4 regions of the Sporosarcina sp. 179-K 3D1 HS genome follow, and region 2 is predicted to be linked to each of the others. Evidence: riboswitches for the same ligand, from Rfam matches in the RefSeq annotation. Region 2 holds a riboswitch; each other region holds the start of a gene.
What was found. A riboswitch is a leader RNA that binds a small molecule or an ion and turns the genes downstream of it on or off. The one in region 2 is predicted to bind S-adenosylmethionine.

Region 1 (4,281 bases), on a different contig from region 2:
TGATCGAATCTTTGTTTTCATCGCCTTCACGGACAGTGATGATATTAACATAAGGCGAGTCTGTTTCTTCAAGTGCAATTGCGTCTTCCAACGGATTTAAACCTGCGTCAATGGCATAGTTTGAGTTGATGAGAAGTGCATCGCCTTCCCCATTATTGTACAGTTGGGGCATCAATGCAGGCTCATAGTTCGGATCGAATTGAAGATTTTTTGGATTCTCCACAATATCTTCCAACTCCGCTTTCACTTTCTCCACGCCGTCTTTCAGTTTGATAAGCCCATTCTCTTCCAGCATGGCAAGCACGCGACCATGGTCAGAGACCGAATTACTGATTAAGATAGTTGCACCTTCCGGTAATTCCTCAAGAGTTTTGTATTTTTGGGAATACACGCCGATCGGTTCGATGTGGATAGCCCCTGCATTGACAAAATCATAGCCAAAATCTGCAATTTGACCTTCCAGATACGGGATATGTTGGAAGTAGTTCGCATCCAAAGTTTTTGATTCTAAATCTTTGTTCGGCAATACATAGTCTTGATAGGTTTCAATTTCCAGTTCAAAACCTTTTTCCTCCAATAATGGCTTAGCTTCTTCTAGAATAACCGCATGTGGTGTATTGGAAGCTCCAACAACAATTTTAGTCAATTCTTCTTGTTTGTTTTCTTCCCCTTTATTTGCTCCGTCAGTTGTACTTTGACCGCTAGTTCCTGTATCTTTCGTTCCGCAAGCGGCAAGGGACAGGACAAGTATCGCAAATAGGATTCCAGCTAAAAGCTTCTTCATCTAGTTCATTCTCCTTTATTGTTTGGTTTTTATAGTAAACAGGGAACCCGTAACCTACTGTCGACACGTTGCCCGACTTTTCATAAGTATGTACAAGGTTTCCTGTTATTCCCTGAAGTATTACCGTTTGTCCAACTGCTTGACAATCATGTCTCCAATCATTTGGATAATGAAAACAATGATTAAGATTAAAATGGTCGCCATTAATGTAACGTCATCTCGACCACGTTGGAAACCATCCAGATAGGCAAGATTTCCAAGACCTCCCGCCCCGATGATTCCCGCCATGGCGGTATATCCGACAAGCGCAATAGCAGTCACCGTGATGCCTGAGATGAGCGCTGGCATGGATTCCGGAAGTAACACTTTAAAAATGATCGTCCGCGTTTTTGCGCCCATCGACTTGGCAGCTTCAATAACGCCTTTATCGATTTCCTGCAAAGCTATCAACACCATTCTGCCATAAAACGGCGCGGCCCCGATGATCAGGGCTGGCAACGCTGCATTCGGTCCACGCATCGTGCCAACGAGGAATGTTGTAAATGGTATTAACAATATGATCAGGATGATAAAAGGAATCGAGCGGAATATATTGACGACCGCGCCTGTTACGACGTTGACGAATCTATTTTTCCATAGCTGCCCGGGACTTGATAAAAACAGCAGCACGCCGAGCGCAATCCCTAGTACGAATGTGAAAAACGTTGAAATGGCCGACATATACAATGTCTCATAGGTCGCTTCCCACATTTTGTCCCATTTCACATTTGGAAACCATTCCTCAATCATTGCCGATCACCTCCGTCTGGACACCTTGCTCATGAAGATAGTGAATCGCTTCGGCAATCAATGTCTTCTCACCAACGAACTGAAGGATCAACGTTCCATAAGCCCCGCCCCGCGTCGTCGAAATATTGCCTTGCACAATATTAACATCGATTGTAAATTTCCGGATGAGACTGGCGAGGACCGGTTGTTCTGTTTGCTCTCCAACGAAAACAAGTTTGATCAATTCACCGGTTGGTATTTCTTCCTTCATATGGCTTAACGCCTGCTTCGTTTCAGCTGGCTCCGTCAACTGGGAGACGAAGCGCTTGGTAATCTCGGCTTGTGGTGACTGGAAAACATCGAGGACATTGCCCATTTCAACAACTTTCCCGGACTCCATGACAGCCACCCGATGGCAAATTTTCCGAATGACGTGCATTTCATGTGTTATCAGGACAATCGTCAGCCCCAGCCGCTCATTGATGCTCGTCAACAGATCCAATATGGAATCCGTCGTCTCTGGATCGAGAGCGGATGTCGCTTCATCACATAGAAGGACCTCGGGATCATTGGCCAGTGCACGGGCTATGCCGACACGCTGTTTTTGACCACCCGATAATTCGGAGGGATAGGCATTTTCCCGGCCGGCCAATCCTACCAAGTCTATCAATTCATTTACTTTCCGTTCGCGGTCCGCTTTTCGGACCCCTGCGATTTCAAGCGGAAACGCAATATTTTCTTTAACCGTGCGAGACCAAAGCAAATTGAAATGCTGGAAGATCATACTGACCTTTTGCCGTGCCTCCCGCAACTCTCTGCCTTTGATTGCCGACATTTCCCGGCCGCCGATGAAGACATTTCCACTGGTCGGCATCTCCAGGCCATTCAACAGACGGATTAATGTACTTTTCCCCGCGCCACTATATCCGATGATGCCGAAAATTTCCCCATCCGCAATTTCAAGCGACACAGAATCCACTGCCCGAATACGGGTTGAACTCGTGCCGAACTCTTTATTGACATCTGATAACCGAATCATCTTCTCACCTCTACAAAAATCAATTACGCCTCGGCGTAATTGTGAATCGAACAGCGAAGGGTTCGATTTGCCGTATTTCTGCGTTCTTTGCAGAAATCAAGGCACTTTCAGGCGTCGTGGAAAAAGACTATTTCCATCTGAACTCCCTCAAAATCGGACACCCGCTGAATAAAAATAAAAAACCTTCCCGCAGACGGCAGAAAGGCTTGACGTTTTCATTAGGAATGAATGTCCATCCGATCTCTCATCTTTCAAAGCGTCCGCTTTGCGTGATTTGGCACCATTTCACTTGCGTGACGGTTGCCGGGTTTCATCGGGCACTATCCCTCCACCACTCTTAATAAGAGTAAACTATTCAAATGACAAAACAAAATTTATCATATGAAGGCTCCTGATGTCAACCGATTTTCTCAAGAAGATACGGAACCGAATGGAAAGCATAAATCTTATGTTCGATTCGGCCATCTTTCTGAATTAAAAGACAAGGAACACTTTCGATTTCATAATCCACAGCCAAAGACTGCTCGTAATTCAGATCTGCTTTACCTATTGGTAAAGCCGGCTTCATAGCTGCGACGACCTCCATCATTTTGCTGGCGACGGCACATGTTCCACACATCGGCGTATATAAATAATAGACAGCCGTTTGAGACTTATCTATATGGCTTTCCCATTTTTCTCGAGTCCAAATTTCCAATTATTTCTCATCCTTCAAAATAAAAATTCCGAGCGGATTTTAAAGTCTGCGCCAAGTAAAATCGTGGCTAATGTTTTATAAGGGGTTTTTTCCACTTCCTTGTATATCTTATCGGTATATAAATGGAAGAATTCAGGAAATTCTCTTTTGAATAACGTGCGGATTTTCTCGCCCGATTCGTCCGCATCAACAAATACGAAGACTTCATGCTCTTCGTAAGGCTCTAACAACTCCTCCAGTCGATACGTGCTGACCGTGCCGTTTGTACATATGATATGGACTGGTTCTGCCAAGACTTTCAAAAGACGTTTTCGATCCGATCCGCCCTCGACAATGATGATTTTCATCTCTTCCATAGCACACATTCCCCCTGCCGGATTCATACTATTTCCGTCAACGTAGATGCTTACAATGAAGTTAGTTTTGGCGTATTGGCACTCACTTATCCACTTGCAGAAGTTGAAAATCCTTATTTTCGTTCACCATGACCGACTTTTAATTGAATATAAAGTCAAAGACGCCGACACGAGGGCGGCGTCATGTTGCAATTATTCACCAATCGTCATTTCATCGTATGCTTCAGCAGTCATCAACGCATCCAATTCGGATTGGTCCGAAGCTTCCACCACGATCATCCATGCGCCTTCATATGGCGATTCGTTCACCAATTCAGGGCTGTCTTCCAATTCTTCGTTCACTTCCACAACTGTACCGCTAATTGGCGCATAAAGCTCTGAAACCGTTTTAACGGATTCGACGCTACCGAATGGCTCGTCCGCTTTCACTTCATCCCCAACAGATGGAAGCTCAACGAAAACGATATCGCCCAGTTCAGCTTGTGCAAAATGTGTGATCCCAATGCGGTATTTTCCGCCTTCTTCTTTTACCCACTCATGCTCTTCCGAATAACGCAAATCCTTTGGTGTGCTCATTCCTTACCCCTCCAAATTAGATTCATTCCATTTAATTTTGACACACTCGTTGTATAAAGAC
Region 2 (4,281 bases):
GACGAAGATGCAAAGACTGAAGGATATTCAACGGTGGAAGAGTACAAGCAGTCCATGTTGGCAATCCATGATAAAATGCCTTGGCTTCCGACGATGTCTGTCTGGGTGCATGAATACAGCCCGGTTCAGAAATGATGTTTTCGTATGAAAGTCGGCGTCTATAGTATCTTTGTGTACCTGCATGTATTTAGCGCGATCCTTTCAATCGGTCCCCTATTCGTCTTGATGCCGATTATCCGACGCTTACGTAAAGCTAATCCGGATGCCGAATCCGCTTACCTGTCCATAATCCGTGCGATTATACGGATGGTTATGCATGCAGGGCATATGTTAGTTTTCACGGGTACCGTTTTGCTGATCATCGGACCTTGGCTGTGGTATACATCCTGGGTAGTTATGACATTAGCGATCATGTTGCTGTCTGCAGTCTTTTTGGCAAAAGGCTTCACCAACGTTTTGAAAAATTTCCATCAAGCGGCGGATAAGCATCAAGTCCTGAGTCGCCTAATGACCACTTCCTGGATGTACATCGGCCTGCTACTCATCATGCTTTGGCTGATGGTGCAAAAACCGGTGATCTGGTGAAGTTGTGTACATAACTGGTAGAGGCTGTCCAAATTACTGGGCAGCCTCTTTCTTGTTCGTCTGGCCCAGCTGATTCGTGGGAGCAGGAGAGGGACCGCTCATAACGTACGGCCAGCGCTCATATTGCCTCCCAACCGCTCATAAGCGTAGCTGTCCTTCGTCCAAGGTTCCCGGGAAGCCCGGTTTTACATATAGTAAGAGTGAACCGGAAATGTAAGAAGTAAGGAGCGGATAGTGTGTTCCGACAGCCACCATTTAATAACAATAGCATGCCGTTTCATAATAACATGCCGCTTAATAACAACAGCATGCCGCCCGATGAAGGATCGGTGGAAGTGGCCGCAAAGCTTGCGTTTGTTGGATCGCTGATAGCTACAATCGGAGATGCCATATCGACAATAGCAGCGGCGGTTGCAATAGAAGAGGCTAAAGCTGCAAATGCACAACAGCAACAACAATTTGGAAATCTCCAGCAGCAAATAGATGAATTGAAAAAAGCAGAGGCTAAGGCTGCAGAGGCACAACAGCAACAACAATTTGAAAAACTTCAACAGCAAATTGATCAATTGAAAAAAGAAGATGATCAAAATAAGCAATGTAATCCAGATATTGATACACTCAACAAACTATTGGAAAAACTGGTTGACCGATTGGATGGAGGAAAATGAAAAGACTGACGAATCAAACGAATTCGTCAGTCGTATTTTATTTAGAAAAGATGCCAAGTTGTTCAATTCGGGCAATTGCTTCCCTGATCCGCTTTTCGCTTTCCAATAATCCGACACGGACATATCCTTCTCCGTGCTCTCCGAAGCCATTCCCCGGTGATACGGCGACATTCGCTTTCGAAAGCAGTAGATCTGCGAATTCCTCACTAGTGAAGCCTTCCGGAACTGGTAGCCAGCCAAAGAATGAGCCCGTTGGCGGGGTGATGTCCCATCCGATCCGTCGGCATTCCGCAACGAGGACATTCCGTCGGCTTTCATAGAGTGCAACTAAATCTTCCACGCATTGTTGACTGTCTGTCAACGCGGTGATGGCCGCTCGTTGGACAGCAGGGAAGACGCTGGTGAATAAATGATCTTGCAACAAGTTGATCGCTTCCACAATTTCCGCATTTCCAACCGCGAATCCGACCCTCCATCCAGCCATATTGTACATTTTGGAAAGAGAGAGCATTTCGATGCCGACGTCTTTTGCTCCTTCCGCTTGCAGAAAGCTAATCGGCTTTTTGCCGTCAAATCCGATGGCGCCATAAGCGAAGTCTTGCAATACGTAAATGCCATGTTCTTTGGCAAAGGCGACCGTCTCTTCAAAAAATGGGAGGGTGGCGGTCACGCCTGTCGGGTTGCTTGGATAATTCAAATACATCAATTTTGCTTCCTGTTTTTGTCTATCGGAAAGTGCAGTATAGTCAGGAAAAAATCCGTTTTCCTCGAGAAGCGGCATCGTTTCATACCGGATATCAGCCAGGCTTACACCCGACAAGTAATCCGGATATCCGGGATCGGGAAGAAGCAATAATTCGCCTTCATTCAGAATCGCAAGCGGCAGTTCGACGACACCGATTTTTGTGCCGCCAAGGACAGCCACTTCGGTTTCAGGATCGACGGTCACGCCAAACTCCCGTTGATAATAGTCGGCAGCCGCCTGACGTAATTCTTTAGTTCCTCTGAATGGGGAATACCCATGGGTGGCAGGGTCTTCCACCGCTTGTTGCAACGCCTTGACAATATGCGGGGGAGTCGGTTGATCTGGATTTCCGCGGCCTAGATTGATGACATCTCGGCCTTCTGCCATAGCAGCCTCAACTTTGCCGATCAATGTTGTGAAAAAGTGTGGGGGTAACGCTTGCAATCGATTTGAAATCGCCATTTGGTTTTCCTCTTTTCTCAATCATCTGTTTAAAGAATAGTATACATATAATGCGGGACTATCTGCAAACTAGCGAAAATTGTCGAATAAGCTTGACTAATTGTTTAAATAAATATAAGCTAATCTAAGGTCAAAAAAATTAAATAATTACTCTTATCCAGAGCGACCGAGGGAAAGGCCCGATGACGTCCAGCAACCCCTTGTATACAAGGAAGGTGCCAAGTCCTACAGAGTGGATTTTCATTCTGAGAGATAAGCTGATATTGTTCAGTGCTTCTTTCATTGATGAAAATGGAAGAGGTTTTTTATATTTATTCAGCGGATAATTGGATACCCGTTGATTTGTAGAAAGAGGAGAGCCAATGATCCAGATCAAAAATCTTTCAAAAGAATACAAGACAAAGGGTGGCATCGTGAAAGGTGTAGACAATGTCACGCTCGAAATCCATACAGGCGAGATTTTTGGCATTGTCGGTTATTCAGGCGCAGGGAAAAGCTCATTGCTCCGTTGTATGAATTTATTGGAAAAGCCGACGAGTGGCACAGTCTTAGTCGATGACTTGAATTTAATCAAGTTGAAGGGGAGAGCCTTGCGCCAAGCCCGTTTGAAAATCGGAATGATCTTTCAACATTTTTACCTTATCAGTCAAAAAACGGTCTTTGAAAATATCGCCTTTGCCCTGCATGCAGCCAAAATGCCGGCGAATCAAGTGGAGGCACGAGTTACAGAATTGCTCGAAATGGTAGGTCTGGCTGACAAACGGAATGTGTACCCCGCGCAGTTAAGTGGCGGACAGAAACAGCGGGTCGGAATCGCCCGTGCATTGGCCAATAATCCATCCGTGTTACTTTGTGATGAAGCGACATCCGCCCTAGACCCGAATACGACAACGTCAATATTACGGTTGCTCAAGAAGATCAATCGTGAATTAAAAATTACGATCGTTTTGATAACTCACGAAATGAACGTTGTAAAAGAGATTTGCGATCGGATGGCGATCATGCAGGACGGGAAAGTGATTGAAGAAGGACAAGTATATGATATTTTCTCCGATCCGAAACAGCCGTTGACGAAAGAGTTCATCAGCAGTGTCGTTTCGTTCGATGTGCCGGATGCCATTTTAGAGACGTGCACCGGAACATTGGTGAAAGTGATATTTAAAGGAGATGTCGCCGTAAAGAGTGTTATTTCCGATACGATGCAGCATTTCAATGTAAAGGGGAATTTCTTGCACGGTTCTATCGAATATATTCAGGAAAGCCCGCTTGGCACGTTTTTAATGGAATTACAAGGAGATCCGCAGGAAATTCAAAAAGCGATCGATTATATGGTTGGACAAGAAGCGATTGTGGAGGTGATTGACAATGGGAATTGATATGGTACATATTGTTGAATTGATACCAGATATCACGAAAGCTTTTGGTGAAACTCTGTATATGATTGGCATTTCATTAGCAATAGCGATTGTCATCGGGCTGCCTTTGGGCATTCTGCTCTTTATAACGGATCGTGGACTGTTCTTGGAGAATGCACTGATTAATTCCTTCTTTGGTTTTATTGTCAATATGGTGCGGTCAATTCCGTTCATCATTTTGCTGGTCGCCTTGATACCATTGACTAAACTGATTGTCGGCAGCACAATCGGCCCGGCAGCTGCGAGTGTTTCCTTGTCGGCGGCGGCCATTCCGTTTTTTGCAAGGATTGTGGAAACATCCATGAGGGAGATTGACAAGGGAGTCATTGAGGCTGCAATCGCTATTGGGGCTTCTCCGTGGATGATCATCCGCAATGTTCTATTGCCCGAAGCCAAGTCGAGCATT
Region 3 (4,281 bases), on a different contig from region 2:
ATCGTACTCCTCGCCGCCGAAATCTTCGGGGGTCAAGTCAGCTGCTTGCAACATCGTGCCCATTGCACCATCTATGATGAGAATTCTTTTCTGTAGTTGTTGTTCAATTGGATGAATCGGCATGGACAAGTTCCCTCTCCTTCTGTGCATCAAGTTCTTTTATATGTTGAATCAATTCCAATGACATATCGTAACGAAGGAAAGGCGTGATGATATAAATGCCATTAAAGAGCTGCGCCGCCGTATCGATCAGTTCTTTGGCAATCCGGACACCTTCCTCCGTCGATTTTTGACGGTCTTCCCCACAAGCACGCATCCGTTCCAATACTTCATCTGATAATTTGATGCCTGGCACTTCATTGTGCAGGAATTCCGCATTACGGATATTGGTCAACGGCATGATGCCGATGAAAATCGGCGTATCTAAATGTTTGGTCGATTCATAGATTTCTTCGATTTTTTCTTTAGAATAAACCGGCTGACTAATGAAGTAATCCGCACCACTTTCAATTTTCTTCTCCAAACGCTTAACGGCACGCTCCACGACCCGGACGTTCGGGTTGAAGGCGGCTGCCACTGAGAAGGAAGCTTTCTTCTTCAACGGTTTGCCGGAGAAGGAGATTCCTTCATTTAATTGCTTGGTCAGTTGCGTCAATTCCATGCTGTTCACGTCATAGACATTGGTCGCGCCTGGGAAGTCGCCTACTTTCGTCGGATCCCCCGTGACAAGCAAAATATCTTGGATATCAAGCGCATCCAGTCCCATCAGATGCGATTGCAGACCGATCAGATTGCGATCGCGGCATGTGATATGGACGAGTGGTCTTATATTATATTGCTGTTTCAGAATGGCGCCCATCGCGACGTTACTGATTCGCGGGGAGGCGAGTGAGTTATCGGCCATTGTGACAGCATCGACACCCGCTTCGTGGAGCAGATTTGCGCCTTCGATGAATTTTTCGATTTCCAACGTCCGCGGTGTGTCCAGTTCGACAATGACGGATCGTTCTCTTTTCACTTTTTCGTGGATTGGCTCATTGATAGCCGGGTTTGCTTCGCGGATGACCACCGGCTTTTGTTTTTTCACTTCTTTGGCTACGACTGGAGCGAGACCGGCCAGTTGCTTTTTCGCCGCTTCGATATGCTTCGGCGTCGTTCCGCAGCAACCGCCGATCAGACGGACGCCTTCATTGCGAAGGGACAGGGCGGCCCGGCCGAAATAATCCGCCTCGGATACATAGACAATCCGGCCATCTTCCACGTCGAGCAGGCTCGCATTCGGATAGGCGGATAAAAATGCCTTCTCCGGCAAAATGACCTCTTCAAAAGCTTGGATTGTATGGAAAGGACCGAGACGGCAGTTGACACCGACCACATCCGCACCAAGCGCCTCCAATTGATGAAGTGCATCGTTTAGGGAAATTCCGTTCTGCAATACGCCCGGCTCTTCCATCGAGACTTGGGCAATGATCGGCGTGTCTGTCATGGTACGAAGCATCTGAACGACAGCGGATAATTCTTCGAAATCATAATAGGTTTCTAGGAGAATTCCGTCCGGATCCCCAGTCAATAGATGCTCAGCCTGTTGCTGGACGACCTTCTGGATTTCTTGCAACGTGGCGTCGCTTTTCCGTATGCCGCGGAAGCCGCCGATTGTGCCAAGGACGAATTGTCCACCCGGAGCAGCCGCTTTCTTTGCAATTTGTATTGCCGCTTCGTTAAACTCTTTCACCCGGTTTTCCATTCCATAGCGGGCCAGCTTCAGAGCATTCGCACTGTACGTGTTCGTCTGGATGACGTCGGCACCTGCCCGGATGTAATCTTGGTGTATCTTTTCAATGATTTCAGGCTTTTCAACATTCAATTCTTCATAACAAAAATCAATTCCATATGAATAAAGCAGTGTCCCGATTGCTCCATCGGCGGTCAGAACATCGGTTTTCAGTTTTTCTAGCAATGACATAGTGCGATCTCCCTTTCTACAAACGGTTATGCCTTGGCAGAGTTGCTTTAACTCGAATTAAAAGTAAAAAAAGCCTTCATCGAGAAAGAAGGCTTTAGACGTGTATATTCGCTCCTTCTTATCTTCCAGGCCGTCGAAGACCTGCTGGAGGTAGCACCTTGCCGACCGGCTGGTTGCTGAAGCGTCTTCGGGCCAGTTCCCTCAGCTTCTCTCGATAAGAATCTTTATTTTATTTGAATTGTTGAAAACATCGTAACGTTAAAAATCCGTGCCGTCAAGTCTTTTTGTTAAATTCCTTAGTAGCATATCGGTTTTAAGGTGATACGAGTCCGACCCTGTATCCAGTTTGCCGATTCCAAATTCCATTGCTGGAGTATGGTATTATGGAGACAACCATGACAAAGGAAGTAGAGGGTGGAATGATTGAGAGCACTTAAATTTATCATCCCGATCATGTTAGTTGTCGGATCGTTCGGTTGGATGATGTTGAGTAAAAATTATCAGGAAGTCCCGCCGACATCCCGGGTGTTCATTACCATCGGAGCGATGATCGTAAGCGGGGGCATATCTTTTTTCCTCTTTCCTAAAGATGAAGGGGAAAAATACTGACGGGTGGCGATTCGGCCATCCGTTTTTGTTTGTTTGCTAGTAGGAGAGGGTAATATAGATTACTAACTTGCGGAATATTTCCGCAATGCCATAAGGACGCCGCATGATCGCCTGTCAGAACAGAAATTGTTACAAATCCATCTCGGTTAATTGTGAAGAATTGATGAAGTGATTAGGAGTTTTGGGACTGCCCTATAAGACTGTGATAAAGTTGTATTATAAATACAAGTTTATTAAATTAGCAATAGAAAAGGAGGTTATAAGCTTATGAAGACAAACGGCATCATTTTTATTGTCGCCTTTGTATTGGCGTTTGCTGGAGGGTATTTTTACTTTAGCCAAGGCAATAAAGAGGAGACGGCAACTACCGAAAGTGGCGCGACGGAGCCGGCGAATGAAGAAGGACAAGGCGAAGAGCAGGCATCGGTGCCGGCGGAAGCAGAAGTGTTGAATACGAATAGTTGTTTATCCTGTCATGCCGTCAATTCACTCGGTATCGAAGGCGGGACGACTGGACCGGATCTATCGCATGCGTACGATGGCGTCAAGGACAAGCATGGCGTCGATCTGGATTCATTCCTGAAACAGCCGACTTCTGCCGTGATGTCCGGCGTCATTGCAGGCAATCCGTTATCTGATGAAGATCGTGCGGCTATCATCGATGTCCTGAAGACAGCATCTGAGAAATAAGAATCGAGGTGGGCAGAGTGAATACGAATTTGAAGAGAGTTTTAGCTGCTATATTTGGCATTGTTCTAGGGTTATTAGTGGCGATCGTCTTTTTTGCAGATTTTAATAAAGGAAACCAAAATGCCGAGTCCAATAAGACCAAAGCGGAAAAAGTGTATGTACCGTACGGGGAAAAAGATGAATATTACATGATGGCTTCTGGCGGGCATTCAGGCCAGCTGTTCGTCTACGGGATCCCCTCCATGCGGAAAATCCGGACAGTCCCTGTCTTCACACCCGATCCTGCCACGGGATATGGATTTGACTCCGCTACGAAAGAAATGCTGGGCGGTTTTACATGGGGGGATTTCCACCACCCTTCGATTTCCGAGACAGATGGTGAGTATGATGGCGAATTCCTTTTCGCGAATGACGTGGGGAATAACCGCGTTGCCGCCGTCGATCTGAGTACATTCCAAACAGTGGATATGATGTTCTTGCCGAATATGGGCGGGCCGCATGCGGGCGTCTTCGTCACTGAAAATACGGAGTACATTGCATTGCCGACACGGTTTGCACGTCCATTGGGAGATGCCTATGCCACTTTGGATGAGTATGAAGAAGAATATAAAGGTGTCGTCTCGATGACCACTTTCGACAGAGAGGCGAAAAAATTCGATCTTGCCTATCAAATTGTCTTGCCTCCCTGGTCTTATGACCTCTCGGATGCCGGCAAGAAAATGTCGGGTGATTGGATTGTCATGACGACGTATAACACAGAATTTGCAACAACTAATTTAGAAATTAATGCCTCGCAGAATGACCGCGACTATATCGTACTCGTCAATTGGAAGAAGCTCGAGGAAGAAGTTGCAGCCGGGAATTATGATGAAGTGAATGGGGCCAAAACAATCGATCCCCGAAAACATAAAGGGGCCATCTATGCAGTCCCAGTTGCCAAATCACCTCATGGTGTGGATGTAACACCGGATGGAACCAGATTTATCGCAGCAGGGAAGTTGGCCCCGATGATGACGGTG
Region 4 (4,281 bases), on a different contig from region 2:
GATATCTCCTGCGTGGCGCCCATAAGTCGTGCGAATCGCTGATAACTCCCGCGCGGAGCTCATAACTCGCGCGTGACGCTCATAACTCACATGAAGCGCTGATAACTCGCGCGGCCCGCTCATAACTCGTGTGGAGCGCTGATATCTCGCGCGGCCCGCCCATAATCCCAGCTGCGCGCTCATAATCAATTGGACACACTCCGAACAAATAAGAAAACAACCATGGGGAGGCCCATGGCTGTAATTACAATCGTCATGACAAACCCTTATTGGTATTCAGATGGACACTTCTTGCTTCACTTTGGCAGCAGCCTGGAGCGCTTGGTCAAAATCTGCAATCAAATCATCGACATGCTCCAAACCTACGGAAAAACGCAGCAGGCCGTCGGTGATTCCCCGTTTTTCCCGCTCCTCTTTTGGCATCGCTGCGTGGGACATCTGTGCCGGATAGGATAGGATCGATTCCACCCCGCCGAGACTGACAGCAAATACCGGAATTTGGACTTGGTCAACAAAGGCTTTGGCCGTTTCTCGGTTCGGCAATCGAAACGACAGGACCGCACCCGCGTCAGAAGATTGGGAGGCATGGATGGCATGGCCCGGATGGCCGGTCAATCCTGGATAAAAAACGTGTTCGACAAGCGGGTGTTCATTCAAATAGGCGGCGATTTTCTTCGCGGAAGCGGACGACTGTGCCAACCGTGCGCCAAGTGTTTTGATGCCTTGGATTAGGGAGAACGAGTCTTGTGCTCCCAAGATCGCACCAAATGAGTTTTGGATGAAGGCGAGCTGGTTGCCGAGTTCTTCATCTTTCGTCACGGCTAGTCCGGCTATGATATCACTATGGCCGGACAGGAATTTCGTTGCGCTATGCAGTACGATATCGACACCAAGTTCGATTGGCCGTTGGTAGAGCGGTGTCATGAACGTATTGTCCAAGAAGGTTAGGCAGCCATTCGCTTTCGCGATCTCCACGATTCCGGCGATATCCGTAATGCCGAGGCGTGGGTTCGATGGCGTCTCCATATAAATCACTTTCGTATTCGGTTGAATCGCTTGTGCGGTCGCTTCCAAATCCGCCAGGTCGACAAAGGTGTGCTCAATGCCAAACTTCGTCAATACTTGAGTAATGAAACGGAACGTTCCGCCATACACATCCTCTGTCACGACGATATGGTCCCCGGATTTCAACAACATGAAAGCGGAAGAAATGGCTGCCATCCCTGATGCGAATGCGAGCCCTCTTGCACCGCCCTCCAACTCGGCGATTGTCTTTTCGAGCGCATCCCTCGTCGGATTGCCCGAGCGGCTATAATCATACGGGCCGAATGAATCAAAATTCTCCTGATGGAATGTGGACGACAAATAAATCGGAACATTTACCGCCCCAGTTTTCTGTTCAAAGTCACCGCTCGTTGAAGCATGGATGAATTTCGTTTCCAATCGTTGATTGCTCATGGTTGGGGTACCTCGCTTTCCAATTTCGCGAATACTTGCTTCAAGTCGTCAATCAAATCTTCCGCTTCTTCCACACCGACCGAAAAACGCAGTAGCCGGTCGCAGACGCCGCGCCGTATCCGCTCTTCTTCCGGGATGTCCGCGTGGGTTTGCGTTGTGGGATACGTGATGAAGCTTTCCACGCCACCCAGACTCTCCGCAAATGTGATGAGCTGAATGTTTTCTAAGAATGGGCCAACCCATGCGCTCTCTTGTAAGCGGAACGATAGCATTCCACCTTGCCCCGCGTAGAGGACTTCGCTCACTTTCGGTTCGCTCTCCAAATATTTCACAATCGCCTTCGCATTTGCGTCATGCTGTTTCATTCGCAAATGGAGGGTTTTCAGGCCGCGTATGACGAGCCATGAATCGGAAGGGGAGAGTACCGCCCCGATTGCGTTATGATTTTTCCCTAATTGCTCGCACAACTCTTCGCCTTTCGCCACAACCAGGCCGGCTAGAACATCATTATGCCCTCCAATATATTTCGTGGCGCTATGTAGGACGATATCTGCTCCATATTCGATAGGACGCTGGAAATAGGGCGTCAAGAAAGTATTATCTACAATTAATAGAAGACCGTGTTGCTTCGCGAGTTGTGCATACGTCTCAAGATCGATTTCCTGCATAAGTGGGTTTGTCGGTGTTTCGATAAACAATGCACGAGTGTTTTCGGTAATACATTTTTCCACTTCTTCAATCTTGGAAAAGTCAGTATATGTTGTATGAATTGAATACACATCAGAATAGTAGTCTAAAAGGCGATAGGTCCCCCCGTAAATGTCTTCGGGACAGATGATTTCATCGCCCGAGCGGAAGAGAGAAAGGACCAATTGGATAGCGGCCATCCCGGAACTACAGGCGAATCCCGCATCCCCGCTTTCCAGTTTGGCAATACCTTCTTCCAGTATCGTTCGGGTAGGGTTTTTCGTCCGCGTGTAATCGTATCCGGTCGTTTTTCCGATGCCATCATGCTTATAGGCGGTGGATAAATAAATCGGCGGGTTGATCGCCCCTGTTTTCACGTCGCTATGGTTCCCCAGTTGCACTAACGTTGTTGCCAAGCTTCTCTTCGTCATCATATTCATCCTTTTCTTAATGGAATAAAAAAGAGCGCCCTTTTCGAAGAAGAGGACCCTCAGAATTTATGAAGTCAATCTCCTTATCTTCAAGGCAGTTCGCCTATTGGAATTAGCACCATACCTCAATAGGCTGGTTGCCGAGACATCGTAGGGCCAATCCCTCCGTCTCTCTGGATAAGAATACAGATATGAAGTTGTTTGATAAGATTGATTTATCCAACTCTATCACGAGGATGTTTTTATTGCAAGGGTATTTTCGCTGGAAGCATCCCTCTGTGGTGTACCGGTACCTTATGATAATATGGTCGTATTACATAGTGTAGGAGGGGTAGGAATGGTGGCGAAACATTTGCAGGATTGCGCTACCTTGGCTAACGGTGTGAAAATGCCGTGGATGGGCTTGGGGGTTTATCAATCCAAGGAAGGGCAAGAAGTGGTCGATGCGGTGAAATGGGCATTGGAAGCAGGGTACCGTAGCATTGATACGGCCGCAATTTACCGTAATGAAGAAGGTGTCGGACGAGGAATCAAAGAATCGGGTGTTCCCCGTGAAGAAATCTTCGTTACAACCAAAGTATGGAATTCGGATCAGGGCTATGAGGCTACATTAGAAGCATTCGATGACAGCTTGAAACGATTGGATCTTGAGTACGTGGATCTGTATTTGATTCATTGGCCGGAACCTGGAAAGTACAAAGACACTTGGAAGGCGCTCGAGAAATTATACAAAGACGGACGTGCTCGGGCTATCGGCGTCTGCAACTTCAATATACACCATCTGGAGGACCTGATGGCCGAGGCTGAAATTAATCCGATGGTCAACCAGGTCGAATATCATCCATGCTTGACACAAGTCGAACTCCTGGCATTCTGCAAAGAAAACGGCATTCAGTTGGAGGCCTGGTCTCCTCTCATGCGGGGACAATTACTGGAGAATCCGGTGTTGGTTGAAATTGCTGAAAAATACGGCAAAACAACAGCGCAAGTCATGCTGCGCTGGGACTTGCAGAACGGCGTCGTGACGATTCCGAAATCAGTGACGCAAAGCCGGATCATCGACAATACAAAAGTCTTTGATTTCGAACTGACTGCAGAAGAGATGGAAAATATCGGGTCGCTGAATGAAAACAAAAGGGTCGGCCCGGATCCGGATAATTTCGATTTTACAGGGGTCATCATGAAACGATAAGAAAATGAAAAGTGTCGGGCGGCTGCCCGGCACTTTTTGTATGGAGCGCTCAGAATCCCGCGCAAACTCTCATAACTCCTGTGGCGCGCCCAGGAACAATGGATATTGGCTCCCCTATAGGTTAGAACCGGCCAGATTCCGGGTACATGTAGTATACTGGTGTATACTAATACACATTTGGAAGTGGAAGAAGGAGATTGCGATGAGTTCGAACTATACAAACGATAGCTGGACATTACATACAGATCTTTATCAGATCAATATGGCGGAATCCTATTGGGCAGACGGAATCCATAATCGGAAAGCCGTGTTTGAACTGTTTTTCAGGAAATTGCCATTCGGGAATGGCTATGCTCTTTTTGCAGGCTTGGAACGTGTTCTTGATTATATGCGGGAACTTCGTTTCACCGAGAGTGACCTTGCCTATCTTCGAAATGAGGTTGGATATCAGGAAGATTTCTTGGCGTATTTGAAAGAACTCCGTTTTACGGGTGATATCTATTCAATGGTAGA

Region 1: another riboswitch for S-adenosylmethionine. It lies ahead of AB1K83_RS12800 (methionine ABC transporter ATP-binding protein); the one in region 2 lies ahead of AB1K83_RS03955 (methionine ABC transporter ATP-binding protein).
Region 3: another riboswitch for S-adenosylmethionine. It lies ahead of AB1K83_RS10555 (bifunctional homocysteine S-methyltransferase/methylenetetrahydrofolate reductase); the one in region 2 lies ahead of AB1K83_RS03955 (methionine ABC transporter ATP-binding protein).
Region 4: another riboswitch for S-adenosylmethionine. It lies ahead of AB1K83_RS15900 (methionine biosynthesis PLP-dependent protein); the one in region 2 lies ahead of AB1K83_RS03955 (methionine ABC transporter ATP-binding protein).

Annotation. Positions count from the first base shown of each region.
Region 1 is NZ_JBFEGI010000009.1:109,920-114,200, reverse strand. Features, by position in the region: gene AB1K83_RS12810 (MetQ/NlpA family ABC transporter substrate-binding protein) at 1-784, opposite strand, end outside; gene AB1K83_RS12805 (methionine ABC transporter permease) at 905-1,573, opposite strand; gene AB1K83_RS12800 (methionine ABC transporter ATP-binding protein) at 1,566-2,591, opposite strand; SAM riboswitch class I at 2,833-2,938, opposite strand; gene AB1K83_RS12795 (thioredoxin family protein) at 2,989-3,288, opposite strand; gene AB1K83_RS12790 (toprim domain-containing protein) at 3,303-3,635, opposite strand; gene gcvH (glycine cleavage system protein GcvH) at 3,837-4,220, opposite strand.
Region 2 is NZ_JBFEGI010000002.1:249,867-254,147, forward strand. Features, by position in the region: gene AB1K83_RS03935 (ASCH domain-containing protein) at 1-135, shown strand, start outside; gene AB1K83_RS03940 (DUF2269 family protein) at 145-585, shown strand; gene AB1K83_RS03945 (hypothetical protein) at 822-1,253, shown strand; gene AB1K83_RS03950 (pyridoxal phosphate-dependent aminotransferase) at 1,291-2,460, opposite strand; SAM riboswitch class I at 2,611-2,719, shown strand; gene AB1K83_RS03955 (methionine ABC transporter ATP-binding protein) at 2,823-3,836, shown strand; gene AB1K83_RS03960 (methionine ABC transporter permease) at 3,826-4,281, shown strand, end outside.
Region 3 is NZ_JBFEGI010000007.1:29,196-33,476, forward strand. Features, by position in the region: gene metH (methionine synthase) at 1-123, opposite strand, end outside; gene AB1K83_RS10555 (bifunctional homocysteine S-methyltransferase/methylenetetrahydrofolate reductase) at 104-1,963, opposite strand; SAM riboswitch class I at 2,079-2,184, opposite strand; gene AB1K83_RS10560 (histidine kinase) at 2,387-2,572, shown strand; gene AB1K83_RS10565 (c-type cytochrome) at 2,840-3,262, shown strand; gene nosZ (Sec-dependent nitrous-oxide reductase) at 3,280-4,281, shown strand, end outside.
Region 4 is NZ_JBFEGI010000014.1:90,031-94,311, forward strand. Features, by position in the region: gene metC (cystathionine beta-lyase) at 277-1,458, opposite strand; gene AB1K83_RS15900 (methionine biosynthesis PLP-dependent protein) at 1,455-2,576, opposite strand; SAM riboswitch class I at 2,657-2,760, opposite strand; gene AB1K83_RS15905 (aldo/keto reductase) at 2,914-3,768, shown strand; gene AB1K83_RS15910 (nicotinate phosphoribosyltransferase) at 3,971-4,281, shown strand, end outside.